Regions from separate parts of the Streptomyces sp. NPDC001406 genome, predicted to be linked through region 3. Evidence: riboswitches for the same ligand, from Rfam matches in the RefSeq annotation. Region 3 holds a riboswitch; each other region holds the start of a gene.
What was found. Region 3 has a riboswitch for cyclic di-AMP ahead of ACFY1J_RS31675 (C40 family peptidase). Riboswitches for the same ligand answer to the same signal wherever they lie in the genome.

Region 1 (7,326 bases), on a different contig from region 3:
AGTGAGTGGGGTACTCGTGCCGGTCCTGCCGGCCCGCCGAGGTCTGCATGGGCCCCAGAGTACGGCTCGCGTCGGACAACGGCGCGAGGCAGTCTGTGGAGGACGGAAGTCGGATCGAGGCCGAGGTCCGACGTCATCTCCGGAGCGGAGCACAGGCCCGCTCCGGGCATGCTTCACGATATGGGAAACTGGTCTAGACAACCCTGAACAGTGAAGGGCAGCATCACATGGCTGAGCGCCGCGTCAACGTCGGCTGGGCCGAGGGCCTCCACGCCCGCCCCGCCTCCATCTTCGTCCGGGCCGCCACGGCCTCCGGCATCCCCGTGACGATCGCCAAGGCCGACGGCAACCCCGTCAACGCGGCCTCCATGCTGGCCGTCCTCGGGCTGGGCGCCCAGGGCGGCGAGGAGATCGTCCTCGCCTCCGACGCCGAGGGTGCGGACGCCGCCCTCGACCGTCTCGCGAAGCTCGTCGCCGAGGGCCTGGAGGAACTGCCCGAGACCGTCTGAGCCACCGCGCCGAACGCCGGAGCCGCGTCAGCCCTTTCGGGCGGCGCGGCTTCGCCGTATTCTCATGGAAATTCCGGGCGCGCGGAAATCAGGGCAGCGGAAATGCACCTCCGCCGAATATACCTTCTTTGTATACGGCGCCCGTGTTAATGCCGCAGGCCCGACATGTTTACGGCATGTTGCGAAGTCCTCACACGGTCCGGACGGTCCCCGCCGCCGGGAAAGCGCAATCGGTGCGCGGATGTCGCGCGCTCGGTGTGCAGCGCAGTGATCGCCCGTGCGCGCTCGCCGTCGCCGCGCGCCACCGCGTCCACGATGGCGCCGTGCTCCGTCCAGGACTCCACCGGGTTGGCGGGCGCCTCCACCGTGTACATCCAAGCGATCTTGTGCCGCAGCTGGGTCAGCATCGAGGTCAGGGCGTGACTGCCGGAGGCCTGCGCGAGCGTCTCGTGGAACCAGCCGCCCAGGGAGCGCAGATCCTCGCTGTTGCCCCGCCTGGCCCGCTCCTGGCCCAGCCTCACCAGGCCGCGCAGCACCTTGAGATGGGCCTCGGTGCGCCGCTGCGCGGCCCGGGACGCGCCGAGCGGCTCCAGCAGCATGCGCATCTCCAGCAGGTCGGCGGCCTCCTGCTCGGTCGGTTCGGCGACGCACGCGCCCGCGTGCCGCCGGGTCACCACGAAGCCCTCGGCCTCCAGGGTGCGCAGCGCCTCGCGGACGGGGACGCGCGAGACGCCGTAGCGGCGCGCGAGGAGTTCCTCGGTGAGCCGGCCGCCGCGCTCGTAGACACCGGCGACGATGTCGTCCCTGATCGCCGTGCATACCGAGCTCGCCGGAATACGCATGACCGACCTCCGCTTTAATCCCCGTGAAACGTCGCCGATTGACGTGTGTTCCGTGACTCTATTGCAATCAACGGGAATTTCCGATGGCGAGCCGGAATCCATGGATATTTTTTGGACAGCGGGGCGGCCGAAACGGCGAAAGCCCCGGCTCGGGGAGCCGGGGCTTCGGGAAGCGGTGCGCGGTGCCGTCAGACGTTCACGCCGTGCTTGCGGAGGTAGGCGACGGGGTCGACGTCCGAGCCGTACTCCGGGGTCGTCCGGGCCTCGAAGTGGAGGTGCGGCCCGGTGACGTTGCCGGTCGCGCCGGAGAGGCCTATCTGCTGGCCGGGGAGGACCTTCTGGCCCACGGAGACGCCGATGGACGACAGATGGCCGTACTGGGTGTACATGCCGTCCGCCATCCGGATCACGATCTGGTTGCCGTACGACCCGCCCCAGCCGGTCGACACGACCGTGCCGGAGCCCACCGCGTGCACGGTGGTGCCGCTGGAGGCGTGGAAGTCGATGCCGGTGTGGGAGCCGGAGGACCACAGGGATCCGCCGGTCTTGTAGCCGGTGGAGACATACGAGTTCGCGATCGGGGCCACGAACGCGTTGAGCCGCTTGCGCTCGGCCTCGCGGGCGGCGCGCGCCTTGGCCTCGCGCTCCTTCTCCGCCAGGGCGACGGCCTTCTTGCGCGCGGCCTCCTCGGCCGCCTTCTGCTCGGCGGCCTGCTCCTGGGCCGCGGCCTGGGCATCGATCTGCTCGGCGACCGAGTCGCCCATGGTGATGACCGGCGTGAGACCGGTGTCTGCGGGGGCGGGCTCGGCGGCGAGGGCCGGAGAGGCCGCGAGGGTGCCGACGGCACCGGTGGTGGCGAGGGCCGCGACGCCCGCCGCGCGGGCGGTGGTGCGGCGCATCCGGCCGGGACGGCGGTGCTTCCCGGTGGCGCTGGTGAACGCCATGTAGTGGCTGGTCCTTTCCTTCCCTCTCGCCTACCGGGTTAGCTGACGGGTTCGGAGCAGGAAGGTCTCCTACGGACCCCCTCGCGGCACGCGCGGGTGTCCGATTCACCCCAGGGACTGCGTGGGTCCCCGGCTCCCCTGGCTCGCGCCGTACGGGGACTCGGCGATGACTGTCCGGTGCCGCGGGTGCGGCGCACTGCCCGACGAACAGCCTGGACGACGCTATGCGGGCGGTCTTTCGATCCCCAAACCGAAGCCGGATTTTGTAGCGCATCCCACAGGGCAGACAGGCAACCTCCGCCCCAATTCGGACATCTTGGAGAAACGTTCGTGGGTCCTGACGGCCCGTCGGCCGACAGGACCCACGCGCGCGTGCCTCTACTCGGCCGGGACGACGGTGACTTCGCCGATGCCGAGAGCCTCGACCGGCTCCTTGATCTGGGCGGCGTCACCCACCAGGACCGTCACCAGACGGTCCACCGGGAAGGCGTTGACCACCGCGGCGGTGGCCTCCACGGTGCCGGTGGCGGCGAGCTGCCGGTACAGCGTCGCCTGGTAGTCGTCCGGCAGAAACTGCTCGACCTGGTCGGCCAGCGTGCTCGCCACGGCCGCCGCTGTCTCGTACTTCAGCGGCGCGACCCCCACGAGGTTCTGCACGGCGACGTCGCGCTCGGCGTCGGTGAGGCCCTCCCCGGCGAGCTTGCGCAGCACCGCCCACAGGTCCTGCAGCGCGGGACCGGTGTTCGGCGTGTCCACGGAGCCGCTGATGGCGAGCAGCGAGGCGCCCGTGCCGTCCGGGGCGGACCTGAGGACCTGCCCGAACGAGCGCACACCGTAGGTGTAGCCCTTCTCCTCGCGCAGGACGCGGTCCAGGCGGGAGGTGAGGGTGCCGCCGAGGCAGTACGTGCCGAGCACCTGGGCGGCCCACACGCGGTCGTGCCGGTCCGCGCCGACCCGGCCGATGAGCAACTGCGTCTGGACGGCTCCGGGGCGGTCCACGATGACGACCCGGCCGGTGTCGTCGGCGGTCACCGGCGGCACGGGCCGCGGCTGCGCCGAGGAGCCGTTCCACTCGCCCAGGGTCTCGCCGAGCAGCGCGTCCAGGTCGATGCCGGTGAGGTCGCCGACGACCACGGCGGTGGCCGTGGCGGGCCGCACGTGCCGGTCGTAGAAGCCGCGGACGGCCGCCGCGTCGATCTTCTCGACCGTCTCCTCGGTGCCCTGGCGCGGGCGCGACATGCGCGCGGTCGCCGGGAACAGCTCCTTCGAGAGCTCCTTGGCGGCACGACGGGAGGGGTTCGCCAGCTCGTGCGGGATCTCGTCGAGACGGTTGCGCACCAGCCGGTCCACCTCGCTCTCGTCGAACGCGGGTGCCCTGAGGGCGTCGGCGAGCAGGCCGAGGGCCTTGCCGAGGCGGGAGGCGGGGACCTCCAGGCTCAGCCGGACGCCCGGATGGTCGGCGTGCGCGTCCAGGGTCGCGCCGCAGCGCTCCAGCTCGGCGGCGAACTCCTCGGCGGAGTGTTTGTCGGTGCCTTCGGAGAAGGCCCGCGCCATGATCGTGGCGACACCGTCGAAACCGGCCGGCTCGGCGTCCAGCGGCGCGTCCAGGAGCACCTCGACGGCGACGACCTGCTGGCCGGGGCGGTGGCAGCGCAGAACGGTCAGGCCGTTCTCCAGCGTGCCGCGCTCGGGGGCCGGGAAGGCCCACGGCTTCGCCTCGCCCGCACGGGGCTGGGGGTGGAACTCCATCGCGGCGAGCTCGGTCACTTGGCCGCCTCCTCGTCCTCGTTCTGGTCGGCGGTGGACGCCTCCACGGTGGCTTCCGACTCCGGGTCCTCGGGGAAGTCCTCGTCCTGGGTGTGCTCCGCGGACTCGGCGGAGAGCGGCTCGTAGACGAGCACCGCGCGGTTGTCCGGGCGCAGACGGGCCTTGGCCACCTCCTGGACCTCCTCCGGCGTCACCTCCAGGACGCGCTGGACGGCGGTCAGGGCGAGCTGCGGGTCGCCGAACAGGACCGCGAACCGGCACAGTTCGTCGGCGCGGCCGGCGACCGTGCCGAGCCGGTCCAGCCACTCGCGCTCCAACTGGGCCTGGGCGCGCTCCATTTCCTCGGGGGTGGGGCCCTCCTGAGCGAAGCGGGCGAGTTCCTCGTCGATTGCGGTCTCGATGACCGGCACCTCGACGTCGCCGGAGGTCTTCACGTCCAGCCAGCCCAGGGAGGGCGCCCCGGCCAGCCGCAGCAGGCCGAACCCGGCCGCGACGGCCGTACGGTCGCGGCGCACGAGCCGGTTGTACAGGCGGGAGGACTCGCCGCCGCCCAGGACGGTGAGCGCCAGGTCGGCGGCGTCGGACGCGCGCGTGCCGTCCTGCGGGAGCCGGTAGGCGGCCATCAGCGCGCGGGCCGGGACCTCCTCCACGACGACCTCGCGCAGCTGCTCGCCGATGACCTCCGGCAGCGAGCCGTCGCGGGGCTCGGGCTTGCCGTCGTGGGAGGGGACCGAGCCGAAGTACTTCTCGATCCAGGCCAGGGTCTGCTGCGGGTCGATGTCGCCGACCACGGAGAGCACGGCGTTGTTGGGCGCGTAGTACGTCCGGAAGAACCGGCGCGCGTCCTCCAGCGTGGCCGCGTCCAGGTCGGCCATCGAGCCGATCGGCGTGTGGTGGTACGGGTGGCCCTCCGGGTAGGCGAGGGCGGTCAGCTTCTCGAAGGCGGTGCCGTACGGAACGTTGTCGTAGCGCTGCCGGCGCTCGTTCTTGACGACGTCCCGCTGGTTCTCCATGGACTCGTCGTCGAGGGCGGCCAGCAGCGAGCCCATGCGGTCGGCCTCCAGCCAGAGGGCGAGCTCCAGCTGGTGGGCGGGCATGGTCTCGAAGTAGTTGGTGCGCTCGAAGCTGGTGGTGCCGTTGAGCGAGCCGCCGGCGCCCTGCACCAGCTCGAAGTGACCGTTGCCCTTCACCTGCGCGGAGCCCTGGAACATCAGATGCTCGAAAAGGTGAGCCAGGCCGGTACGGCCCTTGACTTCGTGGCGGGAGCCGACGTCGTACCAGAGGCACACCGCCGCGACCGGGGTCAGGTGGTCCTCGGAGAGCACCACGCGCAGACCGTTGGCCAGGCGGTGCTCGGTCGCTGCCAGGCCCCCGGAGCCTGCCTCGGCCTTGGTCGTGTGACCCATGGGCATGTACGTCCCTTCGATCGCGGAAGCGGTCGTGCAACCGCTGTGTTCCTGCCGGTCCTGCCACTGTATGCAAGCGGCCGGAGCCTCGGTGAAGTTCCCGCCGGACGTACGCCCACAGCGGATCGCGTAGCCTGCCGGAGTCGTGCCGCGGGGCGGCTCCTCCGGCGCCGCGCGCCACCGGGAAGGGCCGCCTGCACCGGGTCCTGGCCCGGCTTGTCAGTACCGCGGTCCACAATGGTCCGATCAGACCCGTTCACGCTTCAGAAAGAGTGAGCCGAAGGGGTGCGTCGACACCGACGTGAGCCACCCGTAGGCGAGCGACCAGAAAAGAGGAGCCGGCAGCGATGGCCCGCCGCAGCACGAAGACCCCGCCGCCCGACGACTCGTACGAGGAGAAGATCCTCGACATCGACGTCGTGGACGAGATGCAGGGCTCCTACCTCGAATACGCGTATTCGGTCATCTACTCGCGTGCCCTGCCGGACGCCCGTGACGGCCTCAAGCCGGTGCACCGCCGGATCGTCTACCAGATGAACGAGATGGGCCTGCGCCCCGACCGCGGCTATGTGAAGTGCGCGCGTGTCGTCGGCGACGTGATGGGCAAGCTCCACCCGCACGGCGACGCGTCGATCTACGACGCCCTGGTGCGCATGGCCCAGCCGTTCTCCATGCGCGTCCCGCTGGTCGACGGGCACGGCAACTTCGGCTCGCTGGGCAACGACGACCCGCCGGCCGCCATGCGGTACACCGAGTGCCGGATGGCCGAGGCCACGAGCCTGATGACCGAGTCCATCGACGAGGACACGGTCGACTTCGCCCCCAACTACGACGGCCAGGAGCAGGAACCGGTCGCCCTGCCCGCCGCCTTCCCGAACCTGCTGGTGAACGGCGCTTCGGGCATCGCGGTCGGCATGGCCACGAACATGCCGCCGCACAACCTCGCCGAGGTCGTCGCGGCCGCCCGGCATCTGATCCGCCACCCGAACGCGGACCTGGACACGCTGATGAAGTACGTCCCCGGGCCCGACCTGCCCACGGGCGGCCGGATCGTCGGCCTCTCCGGGGTCCGGGACGCGTACGAGACGGGCCGCGGCACGTTCAAGATCCGCGCCACGGTGACGGTGGAGAGCGTGACGGCGCGCCGTATGGGCCTCGTCGTCACCGAGCTGCCCTTCACGGTCGGCCCGGAGAAGGTCATCACCAAGATCAAGGACCTGGTCAACGCGAAGAAGCTGCAGGGCATCGCGGACGTCAAGGACCTGACGGACCGCGCGCACGGCCTGCGTCTGGTCATCGAGATCAAGAACGGCTTCGTGCCGGAGGCGGTCCTGGAGCAGCTCTACAAGCTGACGCCGATGGAGGAGTCCTTCGGCATCAACAACGTGGCCCTGGTGGACGGCCAGCCGCTCACGCTGGGCCTCAAGGAGCTCCTCGAGGTCTATCTCGACCACCGCTTCGACGTCGTGCGCCGCCGCTCGGAGTACCGCCGCGGCAAGCGCCGCAACCGGCTGCACCTGGTGGAGGGCCTGCTCACCGCCCTCGTCGACATCGACGAGGTCATCCGTCTGATCCGCTCCAGCGAGAACAGCGCGCAGGCGAAGGAGCGTCTGATGGAGCGCTTCTCGCTGTCGGAGATCCAGACCCAGTACATCCTCGACACGCCGCTGCGCCGCCTCACCAAGTACGACCGCATCGAGCTGGAGGCGGAGAAGGACCGGCTGAACGCGGAGATCGCCGAGCTGACCCGGATCCTGGAGTCGGACGCCGAGCTGCGCAAGCTGGTCTCCGCCGAACTGGCCCAGGTGGCCAAGAAGTTCGGCACCGAGCGCCGTACGGTCCTGCTGGAGTCCTCGGG
Region 2 (7,326 bases), on a different contig from region 3:
CGCTTGTCGGAGGGGCAGCCCTCACGCCGTACCAGGCGGTCCTTCTCCAGCCGGGTCACGGCGTAGGTCAGCCGGCTCCGGGTGATCTTCGACTTCTCGGCGAGGTCGGTCATGCGCAGACTGTGCTCCGGCGCCTCGGAGAGGTTGGCCAGGATGGAGTAGTACAGGTGCGGCATGCCGGTGTCCTGCTGGAGCTGCCGGTCGATCGCGTCCTCCAGGAGCAGACTGCCGGCGATGTACGCGCGCCAGGCGCGCTGCTCCTCGGGGGTGAGCCAGCGGGTCGTCATACCGCCAGTGTAAGTTTGTTTCAAACTTGAACCAAGCCCGTACGTCAGTCCCGGTCCATCAGTCTTCGTCCATAGGTCCTTCAGCCTTCGTCAGGGAGAGCGCGCCGATGCCGTACCCGTACGTCCTGCTGTCCGCAGCCGTCTCCCTCGACGGCTGTCTGGACGACACCGGCCCCGAGCGGCTGCTCCTGTCCAGCCCGGCCGACTTCGACCGGGTCGACGAGGTGCGGGCGTCGGTCGACGCGATCCTGGTCGGCGCCGGCACGATCCGCGCCGACAACCCGCGGCTCCTGGTCAACTCGCCCGAGCGGCGCGCCGCCCGCGTGGCCGCGGGCCGGCCCGAGTACCCCCTCAAGGTCACCGTCAGCGGCTCCGGCGAGCTGGACCCGGACGCGAAGTTCTGGCACACGGGCGGCGAGAAGGTCCTCTATACGACGGAGAAGGGCGCCGAGCGCGCCCGCGGACTGGGCCTCGCCGCCGATGTCGTCCCGCTCGGCCCCGACCTCGACTGGCCGGCGCTGCTCACGCACCTGTACGAGGAGCGCGGGGTGCGTCGGCTGATGGTCGAGGGCGGCGGCACCATCCACACCCAGCTGCTCCGCCAGGGCCTCGCCGACGAACTCCAGCTGGTCCTCGCCCCGCTCCTGGTGGGGGACCCGGCGGCGCCCCGGCTGTTCGGCCCCGGGGGCTACCAGGGCGGGCGGCTCCGGCTCGTGGAGTCGCGTCGCATCGAGGACGTCGTACTGATGCGGTACGAGCCGACGGCACCCGGCACCGGGCGGTCGGTCGCCGCGGCGGACCGGCACTGGATGCGGATCGCCTGCGACCTCGCGGCGCTGTGCCCGCCCTCGGAGACCGCCTTCAGCGTGGGCGCGGTCGTGGTGGCCGCCGACGGCACCGAGCTGGCCCGGGGTCACTCGCGGGAGGGCGACGACCCGGTCGTGCACGCCGAGGAGGCTGCGCTGGCCAAGGTCGACCCGGCCGACCCGAGGCTGGCCGCCGCCACGGTCTACAGCAGCCTGGAGCCCTGCGCACGCCGGGCGTCGCGGCCCGCTCCCTGTGCGCGGCTGATCCTGGACGCCGGGGTACGACGGGTGGTCACGGCCTGGCGAGAGCCGGACACGTTCGTGCCGGGCGCCGACGGCAGCGGGCTGCTGAGGGGCGAGGGCGTGGACGTCGTCGTGCTGCCCGAGTACGAGGACCGGGCCAAGGCGCCGAACCACCATCTGTCGGCCCGCGGATAAACCCGTGCGCAAGCACCCCTGAGCATGGCGTATGCTTAAGGCACACCGACGCGGGGTGGAGCAGCTCGGTAGCTCGCTGGGCTCATAACCCAGAGGTCGCAGGTTCAAATCCTGTCCCCGCTACTCAAGGCTCAGGGCCGGAATCCAGTTGATGGATTCCGGCCCTGAGTGTTTTGGCGACGACCAGGCGACTATCACGAAGAGTGACCGGACGAAAGCCCTCCGCATAACATCTGAGTCACCATCAAAAACGTTGTGACTCATGTACTGCGGTCAACTCGCCCGATTTCTACCGGTCATGGCGTGTAAGTCCGCCCGTAAAAACGTTAATGATCAAGCAGAACGGCTTGGAATCTGACAGCCGGGTCTATTAACGTTCGATAACGCAGCGCGGTCGTCCCAGCCGTCACAAGAGTCGGCTCCGTGCGCACGCGCCGAATCCCGCAAGGGAACCGGGGAACCACCACCTTGGGGTGAATCACGCGGATGCCGCCGTGGAGGCACGGCCGGTATACGCGCGTAGGAGACCTTCCTGCTCCGAACCCGTCAGCTAACCCGGTAGGCGACGGAAGGAAAGGAGTACGCCCGCGTGGCGTCCAACCGGCCTGCCCCCACAGCCCCATACGTGCCGAGCGAGCACACCGAGACCTTCGGCTACGGCAGCTACCGCACCGACGAGGGCCCGTGGGAGGAGTGGAACCCCACCGAGGAGTCCCTCAGCCCGGTACGCGGCCGGCACCGCGTCGGCAAGCAGCGCGGCGGCGGACTCGCCCGCAGCTCCACGGTCCTGGGCGTCGGCGTCATAGCCGCCGTCGGCGCGGGCGGCATGGCCAGCGCCAACACCGGCAAGCCGCCGGTCTCCATCTCCATGCCCGACCTGCCCTCCGTCGGCTCCCTGCTCGGCGACAGCACCCCGGACGACGCCCCCAGCAAGGGCTCCGCGACCGCGCTCAGCAGCGTCGGCATGACCTCCGCCGACCGCACCCAGGGCGCCTCCGACGCCGGTGAGGCACTGCGCAACCGCATCATGGCCCAGGCCGAGAAGCAGCAGGGCCAGGTCGAGACCAAGGCCGCCGCCGCTGCCGGGGCCGCCGCGGACAAGCAGGTCGCCGCCGCGGCCGCCAAGGCCGAGAAGGAGGCCGCCGCCAAGGCCGCCGACGCCAAGGCGAGGGCGGAGGCCGAGGCCAAGAGGAAGGCCGAGGCCGCGCGCCTGGCCGAGCTGGCCAAGCAGTACACGCTGCCGACCTCCTCGTACACGATCACCTCGACCTTCGGTCAGGCCGGCGCCATGTGGTCCTCCGGCTACCACACCGGCCTCGACTTCGCCGCGCCCACGGGCACGCTCATCAAGGCCATCCACAGCGGCACGATCACCGAGGCGGGCTGGGCCGGCTCCTACGGCTACCGCACGATCCTCACCCTCGACGACGGCACCGAGCTGTGGTTCTGCCACCAGTCCTCGATCAGCGTCTCCGCCGGGCAGAAGGTCAGCACCGGCGACGTCATCGGCCGCGTCGGCGCCACCGGCAACGTCACGGGCCCGCATCTGCACCTGGAGGTCCACCCGGGCGGCCAGGCCACCGGGATCGACCCGATGACCTGGCTGCGGGGCAAGGGCCTCAACCCCTGACCCACCCTGTCGACCGCCGGCGGTCCTGACGGCACCCCCCGGACGTCAGGACCGCCGGTCAGGTGTTTGCGGGATCTTTGCGGGCGTATCCGGAATCTTTCGATCCGGTGTGACCGTTGTCATAGATCATGACTTCTCTTCGTAAGCTCGGCTCCTCCGACCTGGAGGTCTTCCCGCTCGCCCTCGGCGGCAACGTCTTCGGCTGGACCGCCGACGAGACCTCCTCCTTCGCCGTCCTGGACGCCTACACGGCCGCCGGCGGCAATTTCGTCGACACCGCCGACTCCTACTCCGCGTGGATCGAGGGCCACCAGGGCGGCGAGTCCGAGACGATCATCGGCTGGGGGTCCCCCCTGCTCGAAGAGCTTGGGGGAGGGTCAAGGCCCGCGGCAACCGGTCCGACGTCGTGATCGCGACCAAGGTCAGCCAGCACCCCGACTTCCCGGGCCTGACCGCCGCCAACATCAAGGCCGCCGCCGACGCCTCCCTGCGGCGCCTGGACACCGACTACATCGATCTCTACTACCCCCACTTCGACAAGCCGGAAGTGCCGGTCGAGGAGATCGTCGGCGCGCTGGACGAGCTGGTGAAGGCGGGCAAGGTGCGGCACATCGCCGCCTCCAACATCACCGCGGACCGCCTCCAGGCGTCCCTGGACTTCTCCGACCGCGAGGGCCTGGCCCGGTACGTGGCGCTCCAGCCCCACTACAACCTCGTGTCCCGCGACACCTACGAGGGTGCTTTGCAGGACGTCGTCATCCGCAACGGCCTCGCGGCCGTCCCCTACTTCTCCCTGGCCGCCGGTTTCCTCACGGGCAAGTACCGGCCCGGTACGACGGTGGACAGCGCGCGTGCCAAGGGCGCGGCCAAGCACCTCGGCACCGAGCGCGGCCGACGGGTGCTGACCGCCCTGGACGAGATCGCCGCCGCCCACGAGGCCCCCGTCCCCACGGTGGCCCTGGCCTGGCTGGCGGCCCGGCCGACGGTGACCGCACCGATCGCCTCGGCACGCACGGTGGAACAGCTCCCGGCGCTGCTGGCGGTGGCCGAGCTGCGGCTGTCGGAGAAGGAACTGGCGCGGCTGACGGAGGCGTCGGCGTAACGGCGTGCCACGCCTGTCCGCGGCGGCCTAAGGCTGATAGGGGTTGTACGCGGGATACGGTGCCGCCGGGTACCCGTACGGCGCAGGCATCCCGTACGGCGCAGGCATTCCGTACGGCACCTGCGGCCCGTACACCGGACGGGGCGGCGCGGACGTCCGGGCCGCGTACTCCATCGCCGGTCGGGCCACCTGGCGCCGCTTCCACAGCTCGGCCAGCAACTCCCGCTCCCGTACGACGTAGTCGGCCCCCGCACGGCCCCGGCGCCCGCGGTGGCGCAGGAACGCCAGTGCCGTCGCGTCCGCCTCGTACTGCCCCACGGCGCGCGCCGCCTGCTTGCCCAGGTGGTGGCCGGCGTAGTCCCGGGCCATCTGCCGCGCCCGCATCGAGCCGAGCACGAACGGCTCGGCGGGGCCCAGCCATCCGGCGAAGACATACACCGGCAGCTCCTCCCGCACGGTCCGCAGCTCACGCTGCCGCGTCCAGATCGCCAGCCAGGTCAGCAGGCCGAACGCGGGCACCATGAACGCCCCGTACACGGCGAAGAAGCCGTACGGGCCGAAGGTCGAGGAGCCGTTCCAGAACGCGTGCATGCTCATCGCGAGCAGCAGCCCGCCGAGCGGCACCAGCACCCGCCGCACATGCTGCCGCTCGGCGGAGAGCGCGGCGATGCCGAAGCCGATGCCGGTGAGGACGGTGAAGAGGGGGTGCGCGAACGGGGACATGACGACGCGCACGAAGAACGTCGCGGCCGTGACGGAGGCGATGCCGCGGTCGCCGGTGATCTGGTCGGTGCCGAAGGCGGTACCGAGATAGAGGATGTTCTCGGTGAAGGCGAAGCCGGTGGCGGTGACGCCGGCTATCACCACGCCGTCCACGATCCCGGTGAAGTCCCGTCTGCGGAACAGGAAGACGAGAAGCACGGCCGCCGCTTTGGAGGACTCCTCCACGATGGGCGCTATGACGGTGGCGCCGAGGGTGTCGGCGCTGGACGGATCGGCGGTGGCCGTGGCTATCCAGCGCGTCGCGAAGCTGTTGGCCACGATGGCTATCAGCGCCGCCGCGCAGGCGCCCCAGGCGAACGCGAAGAGCAGGTTCCGCCAGGGCCCCGGCTCGACCCGGTCGAGCCAGCGGAAGGCGGCTATGAGCAGGGGCACGGGCAGCACGGCGAGACAGATCCCGACCAGGAACCCTTCCGTGCCGGTCTGTTCGCGGACCAGGGCGAGGATGACGAGCCCGGAGAGCGCGAGCAGGGTGATGAGCGCCCCGTACCGCACCCACCTGCGCTGCCACCAGCGCGGGTGATGGAGCGCACCGACGTCGGGGCCGGCGGGGTGCGTCGGATACGGGGGAAAGGCGGTCACGGCATTGACCCTAACGTCGCTGCTGCTCCCGGTGCTGTACGCGGCGGAAGAGCAGATCGTTCACCACATGACCCTTGTCCAGTCCCTGACCCTCGAAACGGGTCAGCGGCCGGAAGTCGGGGCGCGGCGAGAAACCGCCGTCGGGGCGGGTGTTCTCGAAGTCCGGGTGCGCGGTCAGCACTTCGAGCATCTGCTCGGCGTACGGCGCCCAGTCCGTCGCGCAGTGCACGATCGCCCCCGGTCTGAGGCGGGTGGCGGCCAGGCCGAGGAACTCCGGCTGGATCAGCCGCCGCTTGTGATGCCGCTTCTTCGGCCAGGGGTCGGGGAAGTAGACGCGCAGCCCGTCGAGCGAGTCGGGCGTGAGCATCTCGCGGAGCAGGATGATCGCGTCCCCGTTGCCGACCCGGACGTTGGACAGCCCGTTCTGGTCGCAGAGGTTGAGCAGGTTGCCCTGCCCCGGGGTGTGCACGTCGACGGCGAGGATGTTGAGGTCGGGGTTCCCGGCGGCCATCTGCGCGGTGGCCTCGCCCATGCCGAACCCGATCTCCAGCACCACGGGCTTGTCGTTCCCGAACAGCTCGGCCAGGTCGATGACCCGCTGCCCGTCGATGTCGAGTCCCCACTTGGGCCACAGCCGCTGCAGCGCGTCGGCCTGCCCCGCGGTCACCCGGCTGCGCCGCGGCTGGAAGCTCCGGATCCGCCGCTCGAAGTGCGATCCGGCGGGATCGGCCTTGGGGCCGTCCGGGAAGCGCGGCTCACCCTTGGCGCGGGTGTGCCGGACGGAGACGCCGGGGACGTGCCGGGGGGATTCGGGGGTGTTCAGGAACTCAGACACAGTGGTGACGATTTTACGCGAGCAGGGACACGGGGAACCGGTCAGGACGAGCCCAGCACGGCCAGCGCCCGGCGCGCCACCGACCTGCCGATCGGCAGCGAGGCCGTGGCCGCCGGAGACGGTGCGTTCAGCACGTGCACGGTCCGTGCTCCCTCCCGGATCAGGAAGTCGTCGACGAGCGTCCCGTCCCGCAGGACGGCCTGCGCGCGCACTCCCGGGGCCGCCCGCACCAGGTCGTCCGGCCGCACGGCGGGCAACAGTCTGCGCACCGCCTCCGTGAACGCCGGTTTCGACACCGAGCGCCAAAACTCCCCCGCCCCGTACCGCCAGTGCTGCCGGGCCATCGCCCACGCCCCGGGCCAGGCCAGCGTGCCCGCCACCTCACGCGGCCGTACGACCCCCCAGCCGTACCCCTCCCGGGCCAGGGCGGGCACCGCGTTGGGGCCGACGTGCACGCCCCCGTCGATCCCGCGCGTGAGATGCACGCCGAGGAACGGGAACGCCGGGTCCGGCACCGGATACACCAGTCCCCGCACCAGTCCGGGCCGTGCCAGCTCGTAGTACTCGCCCCGGAAGGGCACGATCCGCACCTCGGGCTCGTCGCCGGTCAGCCGGGCCACCTCGTCGCAGTACAGCCCGGCGCAGTTCACCAGCACCCGCCCGCGCACGATGTCCCCGCCCGCCGTCCGCACGGCGACCCCCAGCTCCGGGCGGCGGTCCACCTGCACCACCCGTGCCCCGTACCGGATCTCGGCCCCGGACGCCTCGGCGAGCTGCCGTGCGACCCCGGCGAAGTCGGCCACGCCCGTCGTCCCGACGTGTATGGCCGCGAGGCCCTGCACCTCCGGCTCGTACTCGGCGATCTG
Region 3 (7,326 bases):
CGGTCGGCGTACGTGTGCGTGGTCGTGATGTCCGCGTATGTTCCCTCGGACGTGTTGAGGTTGTGGTTGTACGCGTCCGCGCCCGCGTCGCGCAGCCGCTCGGCCTGGCCGTCGGAGAGCAGACCGAGACAGGCGCACACCTCGACGCCCTCGTTCTGCTCCTTGATCGCCTTGATGGTGTCCGACACCCGGTCCACGTCCCGGTCCGTCGGGCCGCGTCCGCTGGCCACCAGACACACCCGCTTGGCACCCCCGGCCAGGCCCGCCGCCGCGGCCTGGGAGGCCTCGTCGGGCTTGAGCCAGGTGTACTTCAGGATGCCGGCGGTGGAGCCGAGCCGCTGCGAGCAGTAGGAGCAGTCCTCCGGGCACAAGCCGGACTTGAGGTTGACGAGGTAGTTAAGTTTTACGCGCCGGCCGAACCAGTGCCGGCGCACCTTGCCGGCCGCGGCCACCACATCGAGCAGGTCGTCGTCGGAGGTGGCGAGCACGGCGAGTGCTTCGTCGCGGGTCGGCAGCTCGCGCCGAAGCCCCTTGTCCACCAGCGTGTTCAGCAGGTCCATAAGGTCCGATCCTGTCCTACGGGACCGCCCCGGGCCAAGGAGAGTTTGTACAACGGAGACCGATCACCGTGTGGGTATTGCCACACCCTGGGCGGCTGGGCGTCCGGCTAGTGTCTGTCCGCTACCTACAAAAGCCCCGGAGGACCCATGGCGTTCGGCTGGATCGACGACCAGGCGGAGCAGCGCCGCCGCGCCGGACTCGTACGGACGCTGCGCCCCCGACCCGCCGACTCGCCCCTGTTGGATCTGGCCAGCAACGACTACCTGGGACTGGCCCACCACCCCGAGGTCACCGAGGCAGCCGCGGCCGCCGCGCGCACCTGGGGCGGCGGTGCCACCGGGTCCCGGCTGGTCACCGGCACGACCGAACTGCACACCGAGCTGGAGCGCGAGCTGGCCGGGTTCTGCGGCTTCGAGGCGGCCCTGGTCTTCTCCTCCGGTTACGCCGCCAACCTCGCCGCCGTCACGGCACTGGGCCCGCACGGCTCCCTGATCGTCTCCGACGCGGGCAACCACGCCTCCCTGATCGACGGCTGCCGGCTCGCCCGCGGCGCCACGCAGGTCGTGGGGCACGCCGACCCGGACGCGGTGCGCAAGGCGCTCGGCCTGCACGAGGGACCGGCGATCGTCGTCTCCGACACGGTGTTCTCGGTCGACGGCGACGCCGCGCCGCTGGCCGCGCTCGCGAAGGCGAGCCGGGAGCACGGCGCCGGGCTGGTCGTCGACGACGCCCATGGGCTGGGCGTCCTGGGCGACGGCGGGCGGGGCACCCCGCACGCGGCCGGACTCGCGGGCGCTGAGGACGTGGTCGTGACCGTCACCCTGTCCAAGTCGCTGGGCAGCCAGGGCGGTGCCGTGCTCGGTCCTGCCCGGGTGATCGACCACCTGGTCAACGCGGCACGGACGTTCATCTTCGACACGGGCCTGGCCCCCGCCGCGGCCGGCGCGGCCCTGGCCGCGCTGCGGCTGCTGCGCCGCGAACCGGCGCGGGCGGAGCGGGCCCGCGAGGTGGCCGCCGAACTGCACGCACGTCTGACCGCCATGGGTCTGGAGGCGGTACGCCCGGACGCCGCGGTCGTCTCCGTGCGGGCGCCGTCCCCCGAGGCGGCGGTGCGCTGGGCGGCCGACTGCCGTACGGCAGGCCTGGCCGTGGGCTGTTTCCGTCCTCCTTCCGTGCCCGACGGCATCTCACGGCTCAGGCTGACCGCCCGCGCGGACCTCTCCGAGGCCGAGATCGAACGCGCTGTACGTGTGATCGGCGAGGCGCGACCATGAGTCGGCGTGACACGGCCGTGCGCCGCCTGGGCGGAACCGATCAATAGCGATCGGCCGGATCGGGTCGTACGGGGATCAGCGCAGCGCGGCCAGGAACCCCGCCCAGCTCTCGGGGGAGAGGAGCAGCGCGGGTCCGGCCGGTGCCTTGGAGTCGCGCACGGCAAGCAGTCCGGTCAGCGGACCGGAGCGCGGCCGTGCCGTCTCCACGCAGTTGTTCGCTCCCGTGCTGTAGCTGCTGCGCAGCCATCGCACGTCGTGCAGATCGGTACTGGAAGGTACGTTCCGAGGCAGTGCAGACATGGTGCCTCCTTACGCGCCGTCAGCTATCCCGGCGATGTAATCCAACGATTCCTCGGGCGAAAGGGCGTGCATCCGAAGGGTGTTGAAGGCCTCGGAGTAGGCCTGGAGGTCTTCTTTCCGTTCGAGATAGAGGCTACTCGTCAAGTGGTCGAGAACAACCACATCCAGATCAGATGTGCTCGGAAATGAGAAGATAACGAAAGGGCCGGTGATGCCGATGTGCGCTCCGGCGGCGAACGGCAGGACCTGAAGCCTCACTTGGGGCAGGCGCGCCGCCTCCACCAGCCGTTCCAGCTGCCGCGCCATGACGTCCGGGCCGCCCACCTCCCGCCGCAGCACCGCCTCGTCCAGGACGGCACGCAGCTCCAGCGGCGGCTGTGACCGCAGCACGTCCTGCCGGGCCAGCCGCACCTTGACCAGCGCGTCCAGCCGCTCCTCGGCGTCGTCGAAGCCGCTCACGGCCGCCCGGGTCACCGCGCGGGCGTACTCCGGCGTCTGCAGCAGCCCCGGGACCACCGACGTCTCCAGCGTGCGCATCCCGCGCGCCTGCGACTCCAGGCTGATGAAGTCCCGGTAGGCGGGCGGCAGCACCCCGCGGTACGCGTGCCACCAGTGGTGCCGGCCGCCGACGTCGTCCGAGCCGGCCAACACCATCAGCAGCTCGCGCAGTTGACCGTCCACCACGCCGTACGCGTCCAGGAGTAACCGCACATCGGCCGGTTTCACCCCACTGGCGCCCGTCTCGATGCGGCTCACCTTCGACTGGTGCCAGCCCACCAGCCGGGCCGCCTCACCGCTCGTGAGGCTCGCCCCGGTGCGCAGTGCGCGCAGTTCGGCGCCCAGTTTCCGGCGGCGCACCGCGGGACCGTTCTGCATGGGCTACTCCCTACTCCCTTCGAGCCGCCCAAATACGGTCTGCCGTCGCAGAGTTCACCGCTTCGAGCGACAGATATATGCATATCTTGGTGGATCGCCCCCGTGACACGTGCCGCAATGGCAGTCTGACGACGAAGCACCAGTCCGGGACCGTACTCGAACCATCCGGCTCCGTGCCGGACTGCGGTCCCGTGGGAAAGGGACGACGTCGTCATGGCAGACCATCTGGAAGCATCCGTCACTCTGCCGAGCGATCCCGCCTCGGTCGCCGCGGCCCGTTCCTATGTGCTGGCCACTCTCGCGGAATGGGGTCTGCCACCGGACACGGAAGTGGCCGACACGGTCCGGCTCATCGTCTCCGAACTCGCCACCAACGCCGTACAGCACACCTTCGGTCAGTCACCCACCTTCACGGTGGACCTCGTGCTCGATCGTGACGAACACCTGCGTATCGGCGTCACCGACAGCCATCCACGCTTCCCGAAGAGACTCCCCGCCGCCGTCCAGCAGGACAACGGCCGCGGCATGGTGATCATCCGCTGGCTCACCGCCGAATGCGGCGGCAAGCTACGGGTCCGGCCCACCCGCGAGGGCGGCAAGACCGTCTCGATCGAACTTCCCTGGACGGTACCCGCCCAGCCGGTCACGGCGGCCGGACAGCAGGAGCCGTAACACTCAGGCCCCCGGAATCCGATGCGCACGCCCGAACGCCCCGCGCAGCAGGGCCCGGAAGGCGTCGGCGGCCGGAGCCACCTCCTCGGCCCGGTACGCGACCGAGATCGTACGACGCAGTTCTCCCGCCCCCAGCGGGCGCACCCCGACCGGAGTGACCGCCGTCCGCGCCACCATCTCCGGTACGACGGCCACGCCGAGCCCGGCACTCACCAGCGCGCACACCACGGCGTAGCCGGGGGTCGGCACGAGCACGGACGGCGTGGCCCCCGCCTGCGCCAGGAGCGCCTCCACGCCCTGCCGGGCAGGCAGTTGCGGAGCCATGCTGACCAGCGGCTGCCCCGCAAGCCCCGACAGCGGCAGCCGGGAGGAGTCACTGCTCAGGGCATGCCCCGGGGCGGTCACCAGGACCAACTCCTCCACCAGCACCGGCTCCAGACCCACCGAGGACGGCACCGGAACCGGCTCCGCCGGGTGATACGCATGCGTCAGCGCCAGGTCCACCGCCCCGGCCGCCACCGCCGCCACGCCGGCCGGCGGATCGTAGTCCGCCACCGACAGCTCCACATCCGGATGCGCCCGGCGGAACGCGCTCAGCACCGGCGGCAGCAGATGGATCCCGGCCGTCGGAAACGTACCGAGCCGGAGTGTGCCGCCCGACAGACCGGCCAGCCGGGCCAGTTCGTGCCGGGCCCGCTCCAACTCGTCCAGCACCCGGCGGGCCCGGGCCACCAGCAGCTCGCCCGCGTCCGTCAGCCGCGCCCCGCGGTGGTGCCGGACCAGCAGCGCCGTCCCCGCCTCCCGCTCCAGCTTGGCCAGCTGCTGGGAGAGGGCGGGAGGTGTGTAGCCGAGCCGTTCGGCGGCACGCGTGATGGACCCCGCCTCCGCGACCGCGACGAGGGCGGCGAGTCGGGTGGGGTCGTACATACCGGTTGCCTGCCCAGAGGGATGTCCGAAGAATGCGAGCCCAAAGGAACGCTTAAGGCTTACCCAGGATATCCGAAATACCTGCTGAAGGCCTGTCCACGGCAGGCTGGCAGCCATGGACGGACAGCTCATCGCCTTCACCGGGATCGCCGCCGGCATGGTCGCCATGCCCGGCGCCGACTTCACCGTCGTCGTACGCAACGCACTGGTCTCCCGCCGGGCGGGCATCGCCTGTGCGCTCGGCATCGCGGGCGGGCTGCTCGTCCACACGGCTCTGGTGGCCGCGGGGGTCGCCACGGTCCTGGTCGCCGTGCCCCCGCTGTTCCGCGCTCTGCAACTGCTCGGCGGGGCGTATGTGCTGTATCTGGGCGGGCGGACGCTGTGGTCGCTGCGGCAGCCGCAAGGCGGCGACACGGACAGTGGCACGCCCTCGGCCGCGAACCCGCTGCGTCAGGGGTTCATGACCAACGCCCTCAACCCCAAGGCCTCGCTGACCTTTCTCAGCCTGCTGCCCCAGTTCGTACCGGCGGGCAGTGCCGCGCTGCCCAGGACCCTGCTGCTCGCGCTGATCGTGATCGGGCTGACCCTGGTGTGGTTCCCCACGGTGGCGCTGCTGGTGGACCGGCTCGGCCGATGGCTGCGCCGGCCGCGGGCCGCCATGGCCCTCCGGTCGGCGACCGGTGTGGCGCTGACGGTTCTCGGTGCCGCCCTGCTCCTCGAACCGCTCCTGGCGTGACACCGGGTCAGGCCGGAGCGGACCCGAGGGGGTGCCGGTGCGACAAGGCCCGCCACCCCCTCGGGCGGGTCAGCTGACCCGGCCGTACCAGACGCTCCTCGTCCAGATCCTCTGCAGCTTCACCACGTCCCCGGTCTTCGGGGCGTGCCAGATCTTCCCCTTCCCGGCGTAGATCCCCACGTGGTACACGCTGGAGCCCGAGTGGAAGAAGACGAGGTCACCGGCCTTGCGGTTCTTGGCCGAGATGTGGTGGGTCTTGTTGTACTGCTGGGCGGCCGTACGGGGCAGGGTCTTGCCCGCCTTCTTGTACGAGTACAGCGTCAGCCCGGAGCAGTCGAACCTCCGCGGCCCGGTGGCGCCCCACTTGTAGGGGGCCCCCTTCTTGGAAGCCGCGACCTGGAGTGCCTTCGTCGCCATCGTCGCGGCCGACGCGTCGGCGGCGACACCCGGAACCACGATCGAGCCGCCCACGGCGGCGATGGTGAGGGCCGAGGCCGTACCGGCCCGGGCCATGAGCGACGGGACACGATTGAGCGCAGTCATGCGCAACCCTTCGTCAGCCGCCTGTGAAGGATGACCTGTCGGATTCGGGCTGGCGAAGTTGCCCGGCCGCGTTGCCGCGGCTTCACCCCAAGGGCTGCTCGGAACGAACAAACAGACGAACGAACATCCGTTCCGGCGACCCGTCTTGCTTGGGTCCTCCACTCCTGCCGATCCACTCCTGTCGACCGGTCATCCGGGCGGCGGCAGGACTCGGCGTCCGCCCGGACCGCCCCGCCGCTGTGGCGGGGGCTTGTCGTCAGACAGGGATCTTCACTCACAGGTGTCCGAAAATCCCAATGGAATCGGGGATTTGTGGTGTTACTCACCACTCACCCGTTCGGGTGGACATCGCTGTGTTCGAGTCATGGTCGAGGGGGTCAGGTACCCCCGGACCAGCGCGGAAGCACCTCACCGTCCCCTCCGGGCAAGCGTGTTGCGCAACCTCCACGGCCTCGGAAATGGACCCGCGACTACTCCGAACAGCGGTACGTCTTTTGGGTCGTTTCAACTCCGGTGCGGACGGCAGTGCGTCAATCGGCGGCGGGGGGTGGGACGGTGACCCTCGCGGTCCGGCGCTCGCCGTCCAGCACCCGCAGTGCGCGCGCCAACGTGGCCGCGTGCAACTCCGCCTCGCCGCGCTGGTGCATGAGGGTCAGCGCGTCGCGCAACTCCGCCGCCGCACGGACGAGCGCCTGGGCGGCCCGCAGTCCGCGGTAGGTGTCCGAGTGCTGGGCCGGATTGATCCGGCCGAGCAGGTCGACCACATCGAGGTAACGGTCGATCAACTCACCCTCGGCCCGCGTCAGGGCGGGCAGTGGCGGCAACTCCGGAGGCAGCATCCGCCGGCTCACCCCGCGTCCCGAGCGGTGCGGGAGGCCTTGCGGCTGGGGATGATCCCGTCCACCAGCCCGTATTCCAGCGCGCCCGGCGCGTCCAGGATCAGATCCCGCTCCAGGTCCTCGTGGACCTGCTCGGGGCCGCGTCCTGTGTGCCGAACGAGCATTCCTTCGAGGAGGTCCCGGGTCCGGGCCAACTCCTCGGCCTGGATGACGAGGTCACTCGGTTGGCCCTGCACGGGCTCGGGCAGCGAGGGCTGCCGGATCAGCACACGCGCGCCGGGCAGCGCGAACCGCTTGCCCGGTGTCCCGGCGGCGAGCAGCACCGCGGCGGACGAGCCGGCCTGCCCCAGGCAGATCGTCTCCACGTCGCAGCCGACGTACCGCATCGTGTCGTAGATCGCCGCCATGGCGCTGAACGAGCCGCCGGGCGAGTTCACGTACAGCGAGATGTCCCGGTCCGGGTTGTCGTGTTCGAGATGCATGAACTGCGCCATCACGTCGTTCGCCGATGTGTCGTCGATCGGCGTGCCCAGGAAGACGATCCGCTCCTCCAGCAGCTTGGAGTACGGATCCAGCGTGCGGTGACCCGTGCTGGTGC
Region 4 (7,326 bases), on a different contig from region 3:
CATCGGCGGGCAGGACATCGCACCCGGCGACCCCGTCCTGGTGGTGCTCGCCGCCGCCGACCGGGACCCGGAGCGGTTCGCCGACCCGGACGTCCTCGACCTCGGCCGACGTGACAACCAACACCTTGGATACGGCCACGGCATCCACTACTGCCTGGGTGCCCCGCTCGCCCGGCTGGAGGGCCAGACCGCGCTCGCCACCCTCCTCACCCGCCTCCCGGACCTCCGACTCGCGGTGGATCCGGCCGATTTGCGGTGGCGTGGCGGGCTCATCATGCGTGGATTGCGCACTTTGCCCGTGGAGTTCACGCCCGTCCGGTAAGTGAGGGAAGCGCGGCCTGTCGTGCCCCAAACCTGATGAATGCTCAACTCTGTGATCTTCACGTGATCTACGCGGCATTAACTTGTGACAAGTGATCGTCAGTGGATACGTTCACTAGGCAGCGCGGTACGTCGGCTTTCTGTGCCGCGCCGGTCATCGCTGTCGCACGAAAGGCTTCCGCATGCTCTCCGGGAACGGTCGTCACCGTCGCCCCCGTCAGGCTCCGGCCCTCCTCGTCGCGGCCGGAGTGACCGGCTCCGCCATCGCCATCCCGCTCCTCGGGGCCGCGAGCGCCAACGCGGCCGACGGCACCACTTGGGACAAGGTGGCCGAGTGTGAGAGCGGTGGCTCCTGGAGCGCCGACTCCGGCAACGGGTACTACGGCGGTCTGCAGATGTCGCAGGACGACTGGGACAAGTACGGCGGCCTCGCGTACGCCTCCAGCCCGGACGAGGCCAGCCGTTCGCAGCAGATAGCCGTCGCGGAGAAGATTCTCGCCGACCAGGGCACCAAGCCCTGGGCCACCTGTGCCCTGCTCTCCGGGCTCACCGCGAGCTCCGGGTCGGTCGATGTCGACACCGGTGTCTCGGCATCCGATTCACCCGGTTCCTCTGATTCTTCAGACTCCTCTGATTCGTCCGACTCATCCGATTCGCACTCGGAGTCGGACTCCTCGGGGAAGGCTTCCCCCTCGGCGAACGCCGACAAGGAGAACGGGGCGAAGGGCAAGGGTGAGGGTAAGAGCGAGGGCAAGGGTGAAGATTCCGCCCAGTCGGACAAGTCGGAATCCGAAGGCTCGGGCAACTCGCAGGGGAGCGGTGGCGCGCCCACGGAAGTTCCCAAAACGGATGACTCTGACAACTCGTGGCAAAGCGGGGGATCTTGGAGTCTGGTCGACACCGGCGCGATCGGGGGCGGCCGTCATCGCGGGGGCAATGCGGACGAAAGCGCAGCAAGCGGGCAGGGCTCGGCCTCGGCGGGTCGTCACGCCTCGCGCACCTACACGGTTCGCGACGGCGACACTCTCGCGTCCATCGCCGACTCCCTCGACGTCGACGGCGGATGGCGTGCGCTCTATGCCGCCAACAAGGCCGCAATCGGCACCGACCCGAACGACATCACCCCCGGTCAGACCCTGGACGTCGCTACCGAAACCGGTGAAAAGTAGCGGGAGTTGACGTCCCGCTTTCACGCCTAATGTCCGGTTTGGTGAAAGTGTGGGATGAGTCTCAGAAGCCCTGATCGTCTTTGGAATTCCCCGGATCGCGTGTCTACGGTCGAGTCCGCTCGTCACCACGAGCCCCGGCTGTCGCAACGCCGAGTCCTGCCAGCGGCCGCACGGGAACAGTCGTCGCGTCACGCGCCGTAGGCAGGAGCGGGGGACCCAAGGTAAGTGCCGCGCCGGACAGTTGAGCCGGAGCGGCTAGGGGTGGAGCCACGCCTCCCAGCGGAGGTGTGGCCGGGCAACTCAACCGGCCCGAACCCGACAGCTCACCTCGCAGGCGTCGGTGAGGGGATCCATCCATGCTGTTTTCCGCCCAGGGCAAGCACCGTCGTCCCTCGAAGGCCAGGGTCACCCGTGCCATCGCGCTCGCCGGTGTCGCCGGCGCCGCCGTCGTCGCCCCGCTGATGGCCTCCGGCACCGCCTCGGCCGCCACCGCCTCCGAGTGGGACGCCGTCGCCAAGTGCGAGTCCGGCGGCAACTGGTCCATCAACACCGGCAACGGCTACTACGGCGGTCTGCAGTTCTCCGCCTCGACGTGGTCCGCCTACGGCGGCTCGAAGTACGCCGGCACCGCCGACAAGGCCACCAAGGCGCAGCAGATAGAGATCGCCGAGAAGGTCCTCGCCGCCCAGGGCAAGGGTGCCTGGCCGGTCTGCGGCACGGGCCTGTCCAGCGCCCCCTACAGCGGCGCCGCGGCGAGCACCGCCCCCCGGTCGACCGAGAAGCCGGCCGCCTCCCGCTCCGCCGAGCGCCCGGCCGCGGCCAAGACCGTCACCACCCCGACCGGCAAGAAGGTCAAGAAGGGCGACGGCGAGTACAAGGTCGTCAAGGGCGACACCCTCGGCTCGATCGCCCAGAAGCACAAGGTCAAGGGCGGCTGGCAGAAGCTGTTCAAGCTGAACAAGAACATCGTCCAGGACGCGGACCTCATCTACCCGGGCCAGCAGCTCCACCTGAAGTGATCCGCGGCCGGTAGCCCGGCTGCAAGAACCACAGCCGCCCCCCGTCCCCACGGTCTCCCCGCCCCGGTGCGTATTCCCCCGTACGCGCCGGGGCGGGGCTTGTTCATGGGGCGCTGTGTTCGAGCCGTTCTCCACCCCGCCTTTGTTTCGAGCCGGAACAATGGGTACGGTCGGACCCTGTCCACGGGACGGTCGGTCGGTGGCCGATGCCCCCGGGACGGTTAGGCTCTAGTCGCAAGGCACCCAGCCCCGCACTTCCAGCGTCACATCCATGAAGGAGATGCTCGTGCCGTCCATCGACGTCGTCGTAGCCCGGGAAATCCTGGACTCCCGAGGCAACCCCACGGTCGAGGTCGAGGTCGGCCTCGACGACGGCAGCACGGGTCGTGCCGCCGTTCCGTCCGGCGCCTCCACCGGCGCCTTCGAGGCCATCGAGCTCCGCGACGGCGACCCGAACCGCTACCTGGGCAAGGGCGTCGAGAAGGCCGTCCTCGCCGTGATCGAGCAGATCGGCCCGGAGCTGGTCGGCTACGACGCCACCGAGCAGCGCCTGATCGACCAGGCGATGTTCGACCTGGACGCCACCGACAACAAGGGCTCGCTCGGCGCCAACGCCATCCTCGGCGTCTCCCTCGCCGTCGCCCACGCCGCCTCCGAGGCCAGCGACCTCCCCCTCTTCCGCTACCTGGGCGGCCCGAACGCGCACCTGCTGCCGGTGCCGATGATGAACATCCTGAACGGCGGCTCGCACGCCGACTCCAACGTGGACATCCAGGAGTTCATGATCGCCCCGATCGGCGCGGAGTCCTTCTCCGAGGCGCTGCGCTGGGGCGCCGAGGTCTACCACACCCTGAAGAAGGTCCTGAAGAGCAAGGGCCTGGCCACCGGCCTGGGCGACGAGGGCGGCTTCGCCCCGAACCTCGGCTCCAACCGTGAGGCCCTCGACCTCATCCTGGAGGCCATCAAGCAGGCCGGGTACGTCCCCGGCGAGCAGATCGCGCTCGCGCTCGATGTCGCCGCGTCCGAGTTCTACAAGGACGGCAAGTACGAGTTCGAGGGCAAGTCCCGCTCGGCCGCCGAGATGACGGAGTACTACGAGGAGCTCGTGGCGGCCTACCCGCTCGTCTCCATCGAGGACCCGCTGTTCGAGGACGACTGGGCCGGCTGGAAGGTCCTGACCGACAAGCTCGGCGACAAGGTCCAGATCGTCGGCGACGACCTGTTCGTCACCAACCCGGAGCGCCTGGCCCGCGGCATCGAGGAGGGCACCGCCAACGCCCTGCTCGTGAAGGTGAACCAGATCGGTTCGCTGACCGAGACCCTGGACGCCGTCGAGATGGCCCAGCGCAACGGCTTCAAGTGCATGATGTCCCACCGCTCCGGCGAGACCGAGGACGTCACCATCGCCGACCTGGCCGTCGCCACCAACTGCGGCCAGATCAAGACCGGCGCCCCGGCCCGCTCCGAGCGCGTCGCCAAGTACAACCAGCTGCTGCGCATCGAGGAGATCCTCGACGACGCGGCGGTGTACGCCGGCCGCAGCGCCTTCCCGCGCTTCCGGGGCGGCGTGGAGATCTCCAAGGGCTGAGCCCGGTAAGGGCAAGGCTTAGCCAGTCGTACGTACGTCCCCGTACCCGGTCCCGTACCGTGTCCGGGGACGTACGCACGTATGAGGGAGGCGGGGACATGGCCGCGAAGGACCGGGACCGGTTCTCCACCGCGACCAGACTGCGACTGCTCGGCGAGCAGACGGCGGCCCGGGTCTACCGCTCCCAGACCAAGCGGCAGGCCCGCAGATCCCGGCTCACCGGCCGGGCCGCGCTGCTCGCCCTGGTGCTGTGCACGATGGTGGTGGCCCTGGCCTATCCGATGCGGCAGTACGTCTCCCAGCGCGCCGAGATCGCCAATCTGGAGCGGCAGCGGCAGCGGGCCCAGGAACGGGTCGAGCAACTGCGCGACCTCAAGGCGCGCTGGCAGGACGACTCCTTCGCCGAGCAGCAGATCCGCCGGCGGCTGCACTATGTGATGCCGGGGGAGACCGGTTACGTCGTGATCGACCCCGGTGCGGCCAAGCAGGCGCACGCTTATCTGGGGGCGGCCGACCGTCCCTGGTACGCCAACGTCTGGGACGGGGTCGACAAGTCCGACGCCTTCGACCAGTGAGCCGGCGGCGCACCGACGACGCCGGACAGTGAACCGACAGCCAGAGAAAGACAGCCTGAAGACAGTCATGGAAACGCCCCCGCCGCCCACTCCGCGCACCGAGCCCACCGACGCGGACGTCGAGGCCTTCAAGCAGCAGCTCGGGCGTCCGCCGCGCGGGCTGCGGGCGATCGCGCACCGGTGCCCCTGCGGTCAGCCGGACGTCGTGGAGACGGCTCCGCGCCTGCCCGACGGCACGCCCTTCCCCACGCTGTACTACCTGACGTGCCCGAAGGCCTCCTCCGCCATCGGCACCCTGGAGGCGAACGGCGTCATGAAGGAGATGACGGAGCGGCTACAGACGGACCCGGAGCTGGCCGCCGCCTACCGTGCCGCGCACGAGGACTACATCCGGCGCCGGGACGAGATCGAGGTGCTGACGGGCTTCCCGAGCGCCGGCGGCATGCCGGACCGGGTGAAGTGCCTGCACGTGCTGGTCGCCCACTCGCTGGCCGCCGGGCCGGGGGTGAACCCCCTCGGCGACGAGGCGCTCGCGATGCTGCCCGAGTGGTGGATGAAGGGGGCCTGTGTGACGGTCCCGAAGGAGGAGGACCAGTGACCCGGGTCGCCGCGATCGACTGCGGTACGAACTCCATCCGGCTGCTGGTCGCCGACGCGGACCCGGAGACGGGTGAACTGGTCGACCTGGACCGCCGGATGACCATCGTGCGGCTCGGCCAGGGCGTCGACCGCACCGGACGGCTCGCTCCCCAGGCGCTGGAGCGGACCTTCGCCGCCTGCCGCGAGTACGCGGCGGTCATCAAGGAGCACGGCGCCGAGCGGCTGCGGTTCGTGGCCACCTCCGCCTCCCGGGACGCCGAGAACCGCGACGAGTTCGTCCGGGGCGTCCTCGACATCCTCGGCGTCGAACCGGAGGTCATCTCGGGCGACCAGGAGGCCGAGTTCTCCTTCACCGGCGCCACGAAGGAACTCACCGGCCGCGACGACCTCACCAGGCCCTACTTGGTGGTGGACATCGGCGGCGGCTCCACCGAACTGGTCGTCGGCGACGACCACGTGGGGGCCGCGCGGTCCGTGGACGTGGGCTGTGTGCGGATGACCGAGCGTCACCTGGTGCACGAGGGCGTCGTCAGCGACCCGCCCACCGCGGAGCGGATCGCCGCCATGAGGGCCGACATCGAGGCCGCCCTCGACCTCGCCGAGGAGACGGTCCCGCTGCGCGAGGCGCACACGCTCGTCGGCCTCGCCGGCTCGGTCACGACGGTGTCGGCGATCGCGCAGGAGCTGCCGGAGTACGACTCCGCCCGCATCCACCACTCCCGCGTCTCCCACGACCGGGTCCGGGAGATCACCGAGTGGCTGCTGCGCTCCACCCATGCCGAGCGGGCCCGGATCCCGTCCATGCACCCGGGCCGGGTCGACGTGATCGGCGCCGGGGCCCTCGTACTGCTGGCGATCATGGAGCGGATCGGCGCCGAGGAGGTCGTGGTGAGCGAGCACGACATCCTCGACGGCATCGCGTGGTCGGTGGCGTAGGCCCGTCCTTGCGGGGTGGTCCGGGTCTCTTTTCTTACTGGTCAGTAGCTCTCTGCTGAGCAGTTCGCGTAGCGTATGAGCGCGTTCCGGGGGCGGTGACACACCCCTGCGGGGCGCCCTCCCGAGAAAGTTCGTGAAGTTCTTCACAAGGAATTCGGCCCTGTCGAGGGGCCGAAGGTCCTTCATTGAGCCGTACGAGGGTTCAGCGGCCCTCGGAGCGCACTTGAGAGGGCGTCACGGAGGCGCTCGGCGACGGTGTCGCCGGAGGGTCGCGCAGGGGTCTCACAGGCCCTCCGAACGGACGGAGAGGCAGCTCACGCGGCATTGACAACAGGTCGTCAGGCACAGTGGTTCCGGCTTGTCGACATGACCTGTGTCACGCGGGTCGCGGAGTGTAGCACGCACCCTCAAGAAGCTTGTGAAGGGGCGCACGAGCGGCCCCCTAGGGGCGGGTGGATACTCGATGGCATGAGCACCACGGAGCGTCCCAGGATCCTCGTAGTAGGCGGTGGGTACGTAGGCCTGTACGCAGCTCGGCGCATTCTCAAGAAGATGCGCTACGGCGAGGCGACCGTCACGGTCGTCGACCCCCGGTCGTACATGACCTACCAGCCCTTCCTGCCCGAAGCCGCCGCCGGCAACATCTCCCCTCGCCACGTCGTCGTCCCGCTGCGACGCGTGCTGCCGAAGGCGGAGGTGCTCACCGGCCGGGTCACCACCATCGACCAGGACCGCAAGGTCGCGACGGTCGCACCCTTGGTCGGCGAGGCGTACGAACTGCCCTTCGACTACCTGGTGATCGCGCTCGGCGCGGTCTCCCGCACCTTCCCGATCCCCGGCCTTGCCGAGCAGGGCATCGGCATGAAGGGCATCGAGGAGTCCATCGGCCTGCGCAACCACGTCCTCGAGCAGCTCGACAAGGCCGACTCCACGACCGACGAGGAGATCCGCCGCAAGGCGCTCACCTTCGTCTTCATCGGCGGTGGCTTCGCCGGTGCGGAGACCATCGGTGAGGTCGAGGACATGGCCCGGGACGCGGCCAAGTACTACAAGAACGTGTCCCGTGAGGACATGCGCTTCATCCTCGTCGACGCCGCCGACAAGATCCTTCCCGAGGT

Region 1: another riboswitch for cyclic di-AMP. It lies ahead of ACFY1J_RS04640 (M23 family metallopeptidase); the one in region 3 lies ahead of ACFY1J_RS31675 (C40 family peptidase).
Region 2: another riboswitch for cyclic di-AMP. It lies ahead of ACFY1J_RS41640 (M23 family metallopeptidase); the one in region 3 lies ahead of ACFY1J_RS31675 (C40 family peptidase).
Region 4: another riboswitch for cyclic di-AMP. It lies ahead of ACFY1J_RS25570 (transglycosylase family protein); the one in region 3 lies ahead of ACFY1J_RS31675 (C40 family peptidase).

What each region holds. Positions count from the first base shown of each region.
Region 1 is NZ_JBIAWG010000002.1:119,992-127,317, reverse strand. Features, by position in the region: gene ACFY1J_RS04655 (GNAT family N-acetyltransferase) at 1-49, opposite strand, end outside; gene ACFY1J_RS04650 (HPr family phosphocarrier protein) at 228-509, shown strand; gene ACFY1J_RS04645 (GntR family transcriptional regulator) at 656-1,351, opposite strand; gene ACFY1J_RS04640 (M23 family metallopeptidase) at 1,540-2,295, opposite strand; cyclic di-AMP (ydaO/yuaA leader) riboswitch at 2,308-2,471, opposite strand; gene ACFY1J_RS04635 (M16 family metallopeptidase) at 2,674-4,062, opposite strand; gene ACFY1J_RS04630 (M16 family metallopeptidase) at 4,059-5,474, opposite strand; gene ACFY1J_RS04625 (DNA topoisomerase (ATP-hydrolyzing) subunit A) at 5,816-7,326, shown strand, end outside.
Region 2 is NZ_JBIAWG010000025.1:18,056-25,381, reverse strand. Features, by position in the region: gene ACFY1J_RS41655 (MarR family winged helix-turn-helix transcriptional regulator) at 1-287, opposite strand, end outside; gene ACFY1J_RS41650 (dihydrofolate reductase family protein) at 395-1,531, shown strand; tRNA gene ACFY1J_RS41645 (tRNA-Met) at 1,581-1,654, shown strand; cyclic di-AMP (ydaO/yuaA leader) riboswitch at 1,954-2,113, shown strand; gene ACFY1J_RS41640 (M23 family metallopeptidase) at 2,121-3,161, shown strand; partial or broken gene ACFY1J_RS41635 (aldo/keto reductase) at 3,290-4,263, shown strand; gene ACFY1J_RS41630 (PrsW family intramembrane metalloprotease) at 4,291-5,625, opposite strand; gene trmB (tRNA (guanosine(46)-N7)-methyltransferase TrmB) at 5,636-6,460, opposite strand; gene lhgO (L-2-hydroxyglutarate oxidase) at 6,502-7,326, opposite strand, start outside.
Region 3 is NZ_JBIAWG010000014.1:119,852-127,177, reverse strand. Features, by position in the region: gene bioB (biotin synthase BioB) at 1-560, opposite strand, end outside; gene ACFY1J_RS31705 (8-amino-7-oxononanoate synthase) at 708-1,835, shown strand; gene ACFY1J_RS31700 (DUF397 domain-containing protein) at 1,911-2,135, opposite strand; gene ACFY1J_RS31695 (helix-turn-helix domain-containing protein) at 2,145-3,011, opposite strand; gene ACFY1J_RS31690 (ATP-binding protein) at 3,225-3,683, shown strand; gene ACFY1J_RS31685 (LysR family transcriptional regulator) at 3,687-4,610, opposite strand; gene ACFY1J_RS31680 (LysE family translocator) at 4,726-5,346, shown strand; gene ACFY1J_RS31675 (C40 family peptidase) at 5,416-5,889, opposite strand; cyclic di-AMP (ydaO/yuaA leader) riboswitch at 5,893-6,115, opposite strand; gene ACFY1J_RS31670 (hypothetical protein) at 6,420-6,728, opposite strand; gene ACFY1J_RS31665 (ATP-dependent Clp protease proteolytic subunit) at 6,737-7,326, opposite strand, start outside.
Region 4 is NZ_JBIAWG010000010.1:330,121-337,446, forward strand. Features, by position in the region: gene ACFY1J_RS25560 (cytochrome P450) at 1-322, shown strand, start outside; gene ACFY1J_RS25565 (transglycosylase family protein) at 504-1,490, shown strand; cyclic di-AMP (ydaO/yuaA leader) riboswitch at 1,674-1,842, shown strand; gene ACFY1J_RS25570 (transglycosylase family protein) at 1,847-2,509, shown strand; gene eno (phosphopyruvate hydratase) at 2,790-4,097, shown strand; gene ACFY1J_RS25580 (septum formation initiator family protein) at 4,196-4,672, shown strand; gene ACFY1J_RS25585 (DUF501 domain-containing protein) at 4,740-5,270, shown strand; gene ACFY1J_RS25590 (exopolyphosphatase) at 5,267-6,208, shown strand; gene ACFY1J_RS25595 (NAD(P)/FAD-dependent oxidoreductase) at 6,677-7,326, shown strand, end outside.